DNA from 2 places in the Paenibacillus segetis genome. Region 1 is predicted to be linked to the other one. Evidence: riboswitches for the same ligand, from Rfam matches in the RefSeq annotation. Region 1 holds a riboswitch; the other holds the start of a gene.

Evidence for each region. Region 1 has a riboswitch for cyclic di-GMP ahead of IEW05_RS05545 (transglutaminase-like domain-containing protein). Riboswitches for the same ligand answer to the same signal wherever they lie in the genome.
Region 2: linked by a shared signal. The riboswitch ahead of IEW05_RS18205 (glycosyl hydrolase family 28-related protein) and the one ahead of IEW05_RS05545 (transglutaminase-like domain-containing protein) in region 1 are both predicted to bind cyclic di-GMP.

Annotation. Positions count from the first base shown of each region.
Region 1 is NZ_BMFT01000001.1:1,256,656-1,262,606, reverse strand. It holds gene IEW05_RS05565 (P-loop NTPase family protein) at 1-765, opposite strand, end outside; gene IEW05_RS05560 (HAD family hydrolase) at 780-1,427, opposite strand; gene IEW05_RS05555 (HAD family hydrolase) at 1,503-2,210, opposite strand; gene IEW05_RS05550 (GGDEF domain-containing protein) at 2,320-2,886, opposite strand; gene IEW05_RS05545 (transglutaminase-like domain-containing protein) at 3,193-3,996, opposite strand; cyclic di-GMP riboswitch class I at 4,010-4,091, opposite strand; cyclic di-GMP riboswitch class I at 4,130-4,210, opposite strand; gene IEW05_RS05540 (DUF2798 domain-containing protein) at 4,312-4,788, opposite strand; gene IEW05_RS05535 (MarR family winged helix-turn-helix transcriptional regulator) at 4,925-5,341, shown strand; gene IEW05_RS05530 (LrgB family protein) at 5,346-5,951, opposite strand, start outside.
Region 2 is NZ_BMFT01000002.1:445,562-451,512, reverse strand. It holds gene IEW05_RS18215 (Gfo/Idh/MocA family protein) at 1-321, opposite strand, end outside; gene IEW05_RS18210 (YveK family protein) at 370-897, opposite strand; gene IEW05_RS18205 (glycosyl hydrolase family 28-related protein) at 1,278-2,666, opposite strand; cyclic di-GMP riboswitch class I at 2,748-2,832, opposite strand; cyclic di-GMP riboswitch class I at 2,945-3,029, opposite strand; gene wecB (non-hydrolyzing UDP-N-acetylglucosamine 2-epimerase) at 3,137-4,210, opposite strand; gene IEW05_RS18195 (glycosyltransferase family 4 protein) at 4,207-5,379, opposite strand; gene IEW05_RS18190 (NAD-dependent epimerase/dehydratase family protein) at 5,687-5,951, shown strand, end outside.

The DNA of each region.
Region 1 (5,951 bases):
TTTGTTCATGTTAAGTAAGCTAAAAACATGCAGTTCGAGTTTCTTTCTTTGCCGAAGTACTTCGATCGTTCCCTCTAACCCGCTTAATCCTTCTGTTAGACCAAATCCCTGATTCGTATAATAGTCGATAAAACCTTCTGACCATTCCTGAGGTCTGTCCTGAACTGCTTTCTCAAAAGATGCCTTCACATCATTCTGATTCACATAGATTACTAAGGGATTTAAGTCCTTAATCGTTGCTTCTAACTTTAATATGTAATTGAAAATATCCCATTGTGGTGTATCATACTTCACTAGCCCAATGGTCATTGGATTCTGAATAAAACAACATTCGAAAACATATGTAACAGCCCCCTGATGTGCTGCTTCGGCAAAACGGATCCACTTATCCGTAACGATCTGCACATGTTTCTCAAATGGCAGTTCATAAATGTCTTTTTGAAAGATTTCTTTCATTAACTCAGCTGGAAGGTCTGACCCATTCTCCTCCAGCATTTTACGATAAGGTATGAGACGGTATTGTCCTTGTTTGATTGTTCTTTCTTCAATAATCTCATTTGAGCTTGGATATTCTAGTAATAGATTGTTATATTCGTCCTGCTCAAAACATGCCACTCCATCATAATCTGCGGGATGATCCAAATTTCCTTCGGCAAATAATCTAGCATCTATACCCTTTTCCATCAACAATTCCTGTACCCATTTGGCATGGGTTGATTTTCCTGAACCTGGTAACCCTTCAACTATTACTAATTTGCAACTCATGTTACAACCTCTTTCTAGTCCATAAAAGGCTCAAGAATAATTTCCCTTATATCCTCTACAATATAGTCTGCCTGGGATAAATCCTGATTGCCTGAGTTCGGATTCACAAATCCGATACATCTCATTCCCGCCGCTTTAGCTGCGATAATCCCGTTTCGAGAATCCTCCAACACCATACAGCGTTTCACATCCACACCTAGTTGCCTAGCTGCCTCAATATATACATCCGGTGCTGGCTTCCCTTGGGGTACTTCCTCTCCACTAACCACACAATCAAAGTCTTTCTCCATTCCAAACTTGGTTAACACTTCCTCAATAAAAACTCTGGGAGATGAAGATGCAATTGCAACCGGGATATCATATTCTTTCAAATTAATAATAAGCTCCTTGATTCCCTCAATTGGCTCAATGTCTAATCCACGTAACGTACTAATCTTGTTAGCTAGCTGATACTCTATGATTTCCTCTACCGTTTGAAGCAGATTATATTCCTCACGAATCGATTTCCACATCGCTGGGTTAGTCGTGCCCACGTACTTCTCCAAACCCTCTTTACTAATACTGTGCCCAAAATAACTCATCGTCTGGATGTCCACTTCAAAATGAATAGGTTCACTATCAATAATGACGCCGTCCATATCAAAAATAAATGCTTGTAACATGCCCTTCACTCCTTCTCCCCGTACCAGGGGGTACCTAAATGAACTACTGTTCAAAACTATGATAACATGGAGAAACTAGCATGGATAGCGCCCTTTGATTGATGAGTTATTAACAATATCGAAGATTTCATCTAATGATTCAATAATGTAATCTGGCTGAATATCTTGGTTCCATTGCTGCTGGTCTCGATTTATCCAACAAGTTGTCATTCCTGCTCTCTTGGCACCAATTACATCGGAGGTAGTATCACCGATATGTATGATTTTGCTCGGCTCAATATCATAATGTTGAATGACTTCTTTGAACATCCTATTGTCTTGATCATTCTTATAGGATTGATACTGTTCTGAAGCAAACAATGGAATAGAATAGTTCTTATAAAATTCAGGTAACATCATAATGTCCGTATCACTAACAATGCAAACTTGAAACTCCTTGATTAATCGCTTCAGGACATCTTCTGTCTCCTCATATAGTTTTGACAACCTATGCTCCTGAAATAAAATCTCTACAGCAACAGAGCTATCATACGAAATATGATGCTGTGCAAATATTCGCTCAAAGCTACCTCTGTATATATCACTCGTAAGAACGAATTCCCTCAACCTTCTTGCCTCAGTCGCTACCGAATAGTAATGTTCCAGTAATGTACGACCGTATTCACTAGCCAACTCAGATGTATATGTATCTTGGAGGATCCTCTTCCAAACCTGTTCCTTGCGACTATCTACATTCACCAAGGTTTGAAACATATCCAGACTAATCACTTCAAATCGACTCATACTCCTACTCCCAACAATATTAAATATCTAAAATATAAAAAAACGTCATTTCCTTAGTCATATTCACCACCTCAAATGGTGATCATGACTTCGAAACTGACGCCTACTTCTATAAGTTTGCGGATCGCTTCTGTCCATACATTAACTCCGCTTCATTATAATAACTGTGTTTGTCTTCATTATATACAGAATAGCTGCCTTTTCCTAAACGTTTAGCTTGATACATCGCCATATCTGCTTCTTTAAGCAATTCTGAACGTTTGGCCTTACCCTTTACACTTAAGCTGATGCCAATGCTACCAGCTATAGATACCTTACGCCCCTGAATAACAAATGGTTTACTTAATTTATCTAACACTCGCGCTGCTAAACTTTCAGCTTCTTCGAGGTTGGCATTCACCATCATAATGACAAATTCATCCCCACCAATTCGGAATACTTGCTTATTCTGCTGATTAAATTGTTGAAGGTAAAGACCGACCTCTCTAAGCAGCAAGTCACCGGCTTGATGTCCAAAAGTGTCGTTGATATCTTTGAAGTGATCTAAATCGAGGAATAGAGCAGCAAGTGTTCCCTTCCCAGAATATTTGGCCCAGAAACGATCTAACCCATTACGGTTAAATACTCCAGTCATCTTATCAAGATACGCTAGCTTTCTAAGTACTTTTCTTTCCATTAACAACACTCTTAAAATGAATAAGAAACATAACAAAATTATTATGATTAGAAAGAGTAAGAGAATCATTTCTACAACTCCTAGCACAATTAGTCACTTAACCTAGTACTATCATAGAGGAGGAAATCTCATATCTAATACTATTTCGACAAAAGCTAGATTATTCCTTTTATTCAGGATAAAAAAGTTTAACTTTCCTCTCAATCCAAAAATAGGAAATTGATTAACTCTTTTTATAGAAATTCCCGAGCCTGTAACCGACAAAAAAGCCTTGAACGCTTGTTCAAGGCTTCTACTATATATTTATTAATATGTTTTGGAGACCGAGTACTTGGATGCTTCTTTGATCATCGTAAAGGCTGTCTTGCTGTCTTTCAATCCTGCATCAACCGTTGTATCCACGATAACCCATTTGTTATTTAAATATACCTCATTCCAAGAATGATACGATTTCACATAATTTGAAGTACCCATAACTAGCTTAGTAGGGATGTCTACACTCCGCAGCATCGCTGCAAATAGAGCAGAATAGCCGTAACAGATATCTTTCTTGGATGATAAGGTATGATCGATTTCAGGAAGATAATCTGTGGACACGTTAGCTGCTAAATTATCATCATATTTGATATTGCTAATTACGTAATTATAGATAACTTTTACCTTGTCAGCATCCGAATTTAAGTTCTTCGTTAACTCTTTCGCCTTGTGAACCGCTTGATCTGAATCATTCCACTTCACGTTCTGAACTGAATTCAAGTACACCATCTTACTATCACTCAGCTTAAGTGTGACCGTGTCCTTATTCACAACTTGATATTTATCTCCACTGACTTGTTCCAATACACTAACGGTATATTCACCATTGCCTAATTGTAGTGGAAAAGACTCTGCTTGCTTGCCCGATGATAGATTGTACGAATATTTATCCTGACCTTTAACGATTAAGAGTTTTGTCTTAACCGTAGCCTTCACATCGTAATCTACACTAATGACACCTTTGTTAATCTCTGATTCATTTAGCCATGAACTAGCTGCTGCTTGTACTGTTGTCCCATTAAACAATGGAGATACTATCAAAAGTACAGCTATAAATAGAATAAACTTTCGCATAAATAAAACTCCCTTCGGTGGCCAGGCTGCCATCTTCATTAGAAGGCCCTATAGCTTTGCGTCCCTATCTTTCGATAGGTTTGCCATTATCGTATAAAGTTCTATTATCAATCAAACAAAAAAAGCCTGATTCTCCGGTAACTGGCTGCCATCCATACGGGAAGGCCCTATAGCTTTGCGTCCCTACCTTTCGATAGGTTTGCCATTATCTGAATAGCTTTTGATAGTTTCATAGTATCATAAATTCCAATTATTACAATAGGAATCTATCAAAAAAATTCACCGTTTGCACACATTTATAGAGTTATAGAGAGGCTAAACCGATGAAGCACTCGCAATTTTTACCGGATACATTCTTGAGAATAAGAGTCTTGCAATCGGTCCAACAATGAGCAGCTGTAATGGTAGTGCGAAAATAAAGTTTTTACCTATGTTAGAAATATAGGCTCCAGGTAACCCTGATGAAAACCCTAAATGGGTAACTGCACCGTAAAACGACATGAAGAGTACCATACCACACACCATTAATAGTGAAGTAAGTATTATTCTTTTAAACAAAGGATCATTGTCACGCATCATTTTGTGTACAATTCCTTTGGCTACCTTCCCAACAACAAATATTTCAAGAAGTAATGCAACCACTAACGTTGGAATATAGCCAATTAATACATCTTTAATGACTTCGCTAGAGAATCCCTTTATCAATATCACATTATAAATACTCATTCCCAACACCATCAAAGCACACATCATCAGTGTAAATACAAAGTCTTCTTTCTTATTTTTTCCCAAGACTAAAAACCCCTTTGTAAATGTAATTTTGTCAACTTGGTTTACATTATCACAAGAGGGGTTTTTACGTCAACTTAGTTGACAATATATTTTTTGTACTCTATACTATCAAAAAAAACACACGGGAGATATTTTAATGAAGGACTATATACAGCATTTAAATCTAATAGATTTACTCAGTGAAAAGCATACCTTTCTAAGAAAAAAGATCGCTGAATTGAGTGATAACGAAATTAACAAAACTGAAAATCACATCTTAGCTATGTTAGAAGTGTACGAAAAACTTTCCATTGCTGAATTGAGCAGAATAATCGGTATATCTAGACAAGGCACACATAAATATGTGCAGGGTTTACTAGCTCGCGAATATGTTCAGGTGTTAGATGTTGAAGGTAATTTGCGCGATAAGCATATTGTTCTCACCTCTAAAGGTGTGGAGTGTTGCGAGAGATTACTCATAGTTAAGCAACAGCTTATTCAGCAAATAGAAGACAAAATTGGCAAGGAACATACCCAATTTCTCAAAGATATTTTAAAACAAGACTGGATTTAATAACCTATCCTATTAACGAATACATGATCCAAGCTACAAATGGCCCTACACAAGAGCCCACAATTGCGCATACGGTCATGGCAACTGAACTCATCGATACGGACTCTTCCCCATATTCTAGCGCTTTAGCCGTACCTAGTGCATGAGAAGCCGTACCTAAACCAATCCCAATTCCTACTGAACTTTTGATTCTAAAGAGTCTCATAATATATGGCCCGCCAATTGCTCCGGTAAATCCAGCAATCATCACGAACACAGAAGTTAAGGAAGACTCCCCACCGAGATTGCTAGAGATCTGTATGGCTACAGGTGTTGTAATGGATTTAGGCAATATGGAGAGGACATACAATTTCGAGAACCCAAATGCCAAAGCCAATAGGATTCCACTAAACATTCCTACGAGTAAACCTATGATTGTCCCCCCGAGGATAGCAGGAAGATTGTGACGCAGCACATGACGTTGCTTATATAAAGGGTACGCTAGTGATACGACAGCAGGCCCTAGTAATTTATTAATCCATTGACCACCTATCATATAAGTATCATACGGAATCTCAAAATATAGAAGCAGCACAACAACGGCAAAAGTCGCCGTTAGTGCTGGCAAGAG
Region 2 (5,951 bases), on a different contig from region 1:
GGTTATTGCATCGACATCATCCAGAGTTAATGCCATCGGCTTCTCGATCACGAGATGCTTACCTGCATTTGCCGCTTCTACCGCTAGCCCAGTATGTAATCCGCTTGGAGTACAAATACATACGACATCGATTGGAAGTTCTTGCTCCAGCATATCTGTCATGTTAGAGAATACAGGAACATTATTCCTTTCCTTCAGTTCAGAAAGCCTTGCTATATTCGTATCACAAAGTGCAGCCAACTTAGCCCCTTCAGTCATAGCAATGGCCTCAATATGCTTATTTGCAATATGACCGCAGCCCACAATAGCAAAATGAATCATAATCGCCCTCAACCCCATCACAGAATATATGCTTTGTTCGTCAATATATTAACTATAAATGTTGTCCGTTTTATCTTTGCGAGAACTCTTATGTAAGGACCTTCTTTTTTCCAAGAAAAGTGCAACGCTAAGGCCTGCAAAAAGGCCAATAAAGCTTCCTATCGCTAAATTAAATAGTTTCTTGGGACTTACTGGTATGGATGCATCCTCCATGTTGGCATAATCCAACACAATTACATTCGCGCTCTGCACAATTTTCCTTGATTTCTCAATAAACGATTCAGCGAATGCATTGGCAATTGCTACGGCATCCTTAGGATTATCATGAGTAGCAGATAACAAAATGACCAAAGTTCCTGGATCTGTTCTGACCGTAACTCGCTTAAGAAGTTCAAAGACGGTTTCGGAAGTCTCCAACTTCTTCTGTGCTTCGATTGCAATAAAACGACTCTGTATCGCATCTTCATAAGTCTTGGTTAACATTTGGCTTGCCAAAAATTCGTTATACGTCCCTGATTCGTTCGAAGCAATGGTCGCAACAAGACTAGCAGTTGCCAGATATTGCGGTTTAACCATGCTATTAACTAAAAAAACGCCCCCCACACACAATAGAAGCGTAAATCCAAACGCAATAAAATGCCGACCAATTACCCGCACTAGATTAAAGATCTCCAAATGTTTATTCACCTCAAACTAAAGTTACTCCAGTTACCGAACGAATCAATGCATAAAATTTTATGCAAAAAAGCTCCCCACACTTCATTGTCTAGGATAAAAGTCACCTGGAATTCATACTTATATTAACACAAAATAGAATACTTGGAATCCTCTTTTTTCCTTTTTATATTATATTTCTCTAATTATATAAAATAACCAATTTCACTAGAATTATATGACAAAAAAGACCCTTTTTCGATTAATCTCGAAAAAGAGTCTTTACTATAAAACTAGCTAGATTAACTGATCACTTCTACATTGACGTTCGTCTTAGCCAATTGAACGTTAAAGGCTTTGCCCTTAATTGTATTGTTACGAAGAACAATATTCTTTTGAGTACAATTCTCCACATATGTTGTTAAATCGATACCGCCTTGTGTGGCTTGAATCACATTGCCGACGATGGATCCCTTCTCAGCATTTTGCCAGGTCCAAATCCCTTTATCGGCGTTCTCAATTTGATTGTTAACGATACTAAAGTCTTTAGTGTTCCCTAATCGAATAGCCGTAGTTCCAACAGTAGAACTCTTAGCTCCCATTGTAATTTGGTTACCGTCAATCTTTACGTTATTAACCGTTTGCCAGGAACTCACTTCGATTGCAGCATAATAACTTCCTACGCCACCAATCGTATTATTCTTGATTGTATTGTTAGATCCATATACGCTTATACCCGCATACATATCAGGAGCCTGCTTGCCTTTATCATTTCCAGCATAATAATAGTTGTTCTTCAGATATGAATTAACGATACGATTATCTCTAACCGTAATACCTTGTGCATAAAGCTTAATAGCACGTTTCGCATTGTTATCAAATACGTTGTTAGCAATTAGACTATTTGTGTCTTGAGCCTTATCATTCTCAAGATTTCTATCTTCATAATAAATTCCATCACCATCATCAGCAGGACCAATATGATGGATATGAGAATTCGTAATAGATACGTTAGTCCCTACTTTTTCGTTCGATCCCCATGATGTCGTTACGTATATTCCCCTTGCAATAAGACTATCCGCTGTTAAGTTCACCGCCGAGATATGACTCACTTCCGTATTGTCTATCGTAATACGATCCGTGTTGCCGTATATCATAACCCCCGTCACAATTCCCGTATAATATTCACTCTGCGAATCTTTGCTATGAGTTGCATTTGAAAGGATACTATTACTCACTTTGATTGCTGAGCTGCCCGGGTCAATAACCAATATACGATTCACAGCCATATTACCATCCAGAACGATACCTTCGATTTCAATATCATGTCCATGTAGCCGCATCAGTTCCCAGCCAAAGTTATTATCGTTGGCTTTGATGATCGAGCTTGTACCATCGCCAAGTATCTTCGTTAAACTATTAACTAGTAAAGTCTTTGAAGGATTAATCATATAAGTTCCTTTTGGAAAATATACCGTCGCCCCGTTGCCATCTACAGAATCTAGTATTTGTTGAATGGCCGCCGTATCATCACTACGTCCATCTCCCTTAGCACCGTGGTCCTTCACATTGATTATATTCTGATTCGAGCCCGCTGAGGCTTGAACTGTATAACCAGGAGTACTATAAAATATGCTGATCATTATGGTAATTGCTATTACAGCTATTCTCTTAAAATAACGATTCATCATATCAATCACTCCAAATTCAATATGGATAAAAAAATAAGAAGATCCCTGTTCCAGGATCTTCTCAGTTTCATCCTGAAAACTTTCGGGAACTGGCTGGCATGTGATCTCTCACGAAGCCCCTTTAGTTTTGCGTCCCACACTTTCATGCGGTTTGCCATTTCGTAGCTTTCATATTCAATTTGAAATTACTAGCTTCAAAAATTATTTCGTAGAAAGAAAAAAAGAACCTCATTAACATTTGTCATGTCAAAGGTTCCTCAAAAACAGAACCTGAGCGTTTTGGAAACTGGCTAGCATGTGATTTCTCACGAAGCCCCTCTAGTTTTGCGTCCTATGCTTTCACATAGTTTGCCATTTCGACATATCAGGTGTAATAAAATTAGTAATCTATGGATAAATAGTAGCATGTAATCTATGAATCTGCAAACCTATTTTTTAAAATTTCTATATATAAACCCTAAAATATACAATTACCCTAAATAATCATAGATTTGTTTCACGATACTAACAGAAGCTTTTCCATCACCGTATAAATTGTCGATATAGGGTCCGCATTGATGGGCAGAAATGATGGCATTCAAGTCCATTGTTAATGGATCAACTAATGTGTTCCACCCACTCTCAACAGTCTCAACCCACTCCGTCTCATTACGCAATGTAAAACAAGGAACTTTAGCGAAGTACGCTTCCTTTTGAACGCCTCCAGAGTCCGTGATAATGGCTTTAGCATGGCGCTCCAACAGCAACATTTCCAAATATGAAACGGGAGGTATAAATCGAATATTACCCGAGGTTGCATCCTTTTCTATCAATTTCAAATCTCTCAACATTTTCTCAGTCCGTGGGTGAATCGGAAATAATACTGTCTCATTAAGAGCCAAGAGCGAATGAATAATGGCTTGCAATCGCGCAGGGTCATCCGTGTTACCAGCTCGATGTATCGTGCTAAGATAGTAGTTCCCTTGATGTACCCCAAATGTATCTAGCTTGTACTTTTCTTCTGTAAGATTATAGTTATGTAGTACAGCATCGTACATGACATCACCTACCAAATGCACACCCTTCGTGATATTTTCAGCCTGTAAATTTCTTACAGCCGATTCCGTAGGGGCAAACAACAAAGTAGACACATGATCAGTTAGGATTCTATTAATCTCCTCAGGCATCTCTTTATCATAGCTTCGCAACCCCGCCTCAATATGAAACAGTGGAATATGAAGCTTACTCGCCGCTAGAGATCCAGCCAAAGTAGAGTTGGTATCCCCATATACTAGAACAGCAGAAGGTTTCGTTTCCTCAATCAATCGCTCTATTTTGATCAATATATCGCCCGTTTGCTTACCGTGAGACGCAGAACCGACACCTAAATCGTAATCGGGACGTGGGATATGAAGCTCCTCAAAAAAGATTCCCGCCATATTATGATCATAGTGCTGACCTGTATTCACCAAGACTTCCTTATATCGTTTCCTTAATTCTCTGGATACCGGAGCAGCCTTTACAAACTGGGGGCGTGCACCAACAATCGTCATAATCGTCTTCATAGCCCTAACCCACCTCGCTCATTAATTGTTATGGAGCTGTCTTGTGATTTGAAAACAGCCTCCATATATATAGGAGTAACTTCATTTAACACTTTCAATACGGAATATTTCTCCGTTAACAGATCCCGTCGCTTACCGATTTCTTCACGCAGCAAGGGACTAGCGTAAAGCTCCAGAACCCGTTTAACGAATGCATTCTGGTCGTTCAATCCAATTAAGAATCCATGAACTCCCTCTTCTACTAGATCACGATTACCTCTTACGTTCGTAGCTACTACTGGAAGACCTGAAGCGATAGCTTCCATAATATTAACTGGTAATCCTTCTTGCGTACTGGATGAGACGGCAATATCGGCTAAAGAATAAATCTTGTCCATGTCCTTCCGATGGCCCAAAAATGTGACGGTATCCGTCAGATCCATTTCATGTGTCATTTTCTTGTAGTACTCCTCCAAATCGCCTTGCCCAGCAAGCAATAATTGTAGATTTGGAATGTGTTGCTTCAGTTGTCGTACCACCTCGAACAGCAGACTCTGATTCTTACGCTTACTTAGCTCAGCAGCATAAATCAGTACAAATTTATCCTGACCAATCTGATATGCCGACCGTAACTGCCGTTTTTCTTCAGCGGATACCGGTCTAAATTTGTCGAAATCGATTCCGACACCATGTACGAAGGTGATATTCTTAGCCTTGAAATGCCGACGTAAGACCCGAGTGTAATCCTCTTCATTCATTGTAATCAGGTAATCTGTGTATCGAGAAAGCATCTTCTCCACTGGATAATAGACTAACCAGTTAATTGACGAAGCTCCCGTAAAAAAATGAAACCCATGTGCCGTATAAATGACTTTTGTCCCACGTCGACGGGCTTTCCGAGCAGCAAGGCGTGTTAAAACTCCACCCATCGGTGTATGGCAATGAATAATGTCGTATTCATTCTTGTCTATAATTTTTTTCAATTCTATGTATGCTCTAAGGTTGTCCAACTTAAAAGGAGATCGCTGAATCGAAATGTTAAATTGTTTCTCTACGTATGGAACCGATGATTCCCCATGGGTCGCAGCATGAACTTCCCACCCCTGTTCTTTGAACCACCGCAAGTAAGGTTGGTGAAATGCAGTCAAATGGGATACCACTGTAGCACAGAATAAAACTTTCTTGGACACTCTGATCCTCCACCAATCAATTTAATCAACTCAGATCCACCCAAAATAACTAACGATGACGGATCGCCAATCCCGCTAGATCTCGGTATGACAATCGGTCACAACTAAATATATCAGCGGCAATTCAATATTACAATACTGACCATTTATAGTTAAATTTGAATGCCTGATAGATTACCATTTTGATAATTACCCTATTATATGAGATTTCTTCTTTAATTTCCTTGAATTGGTTTACAATATTTGCCTTACCATATATGATGAATCTAATAGACATTAACTCAACTTATTCGTTAGAGGTGACATTGTGAAAGTTTTAATAACCGGTGGCTATGGTTTTATCGGTTCATTTGTTGCGGAAAAGTTCTATCAAGAGGGTCATGATGTGATCCTTATCGATAACATGTCATCCGGAAATCTCAAAAACATTCAATATCAACATACATCCTATATTATTGATGTTGAGAGCCCCGCTTGCGAGTCCATATTCGAACAACATAAAATCGACGCTGTTATCCATCTTGCTGCGCAGATCAATATCGTTACTTCCATGGAAAACCCCTATGCCGATA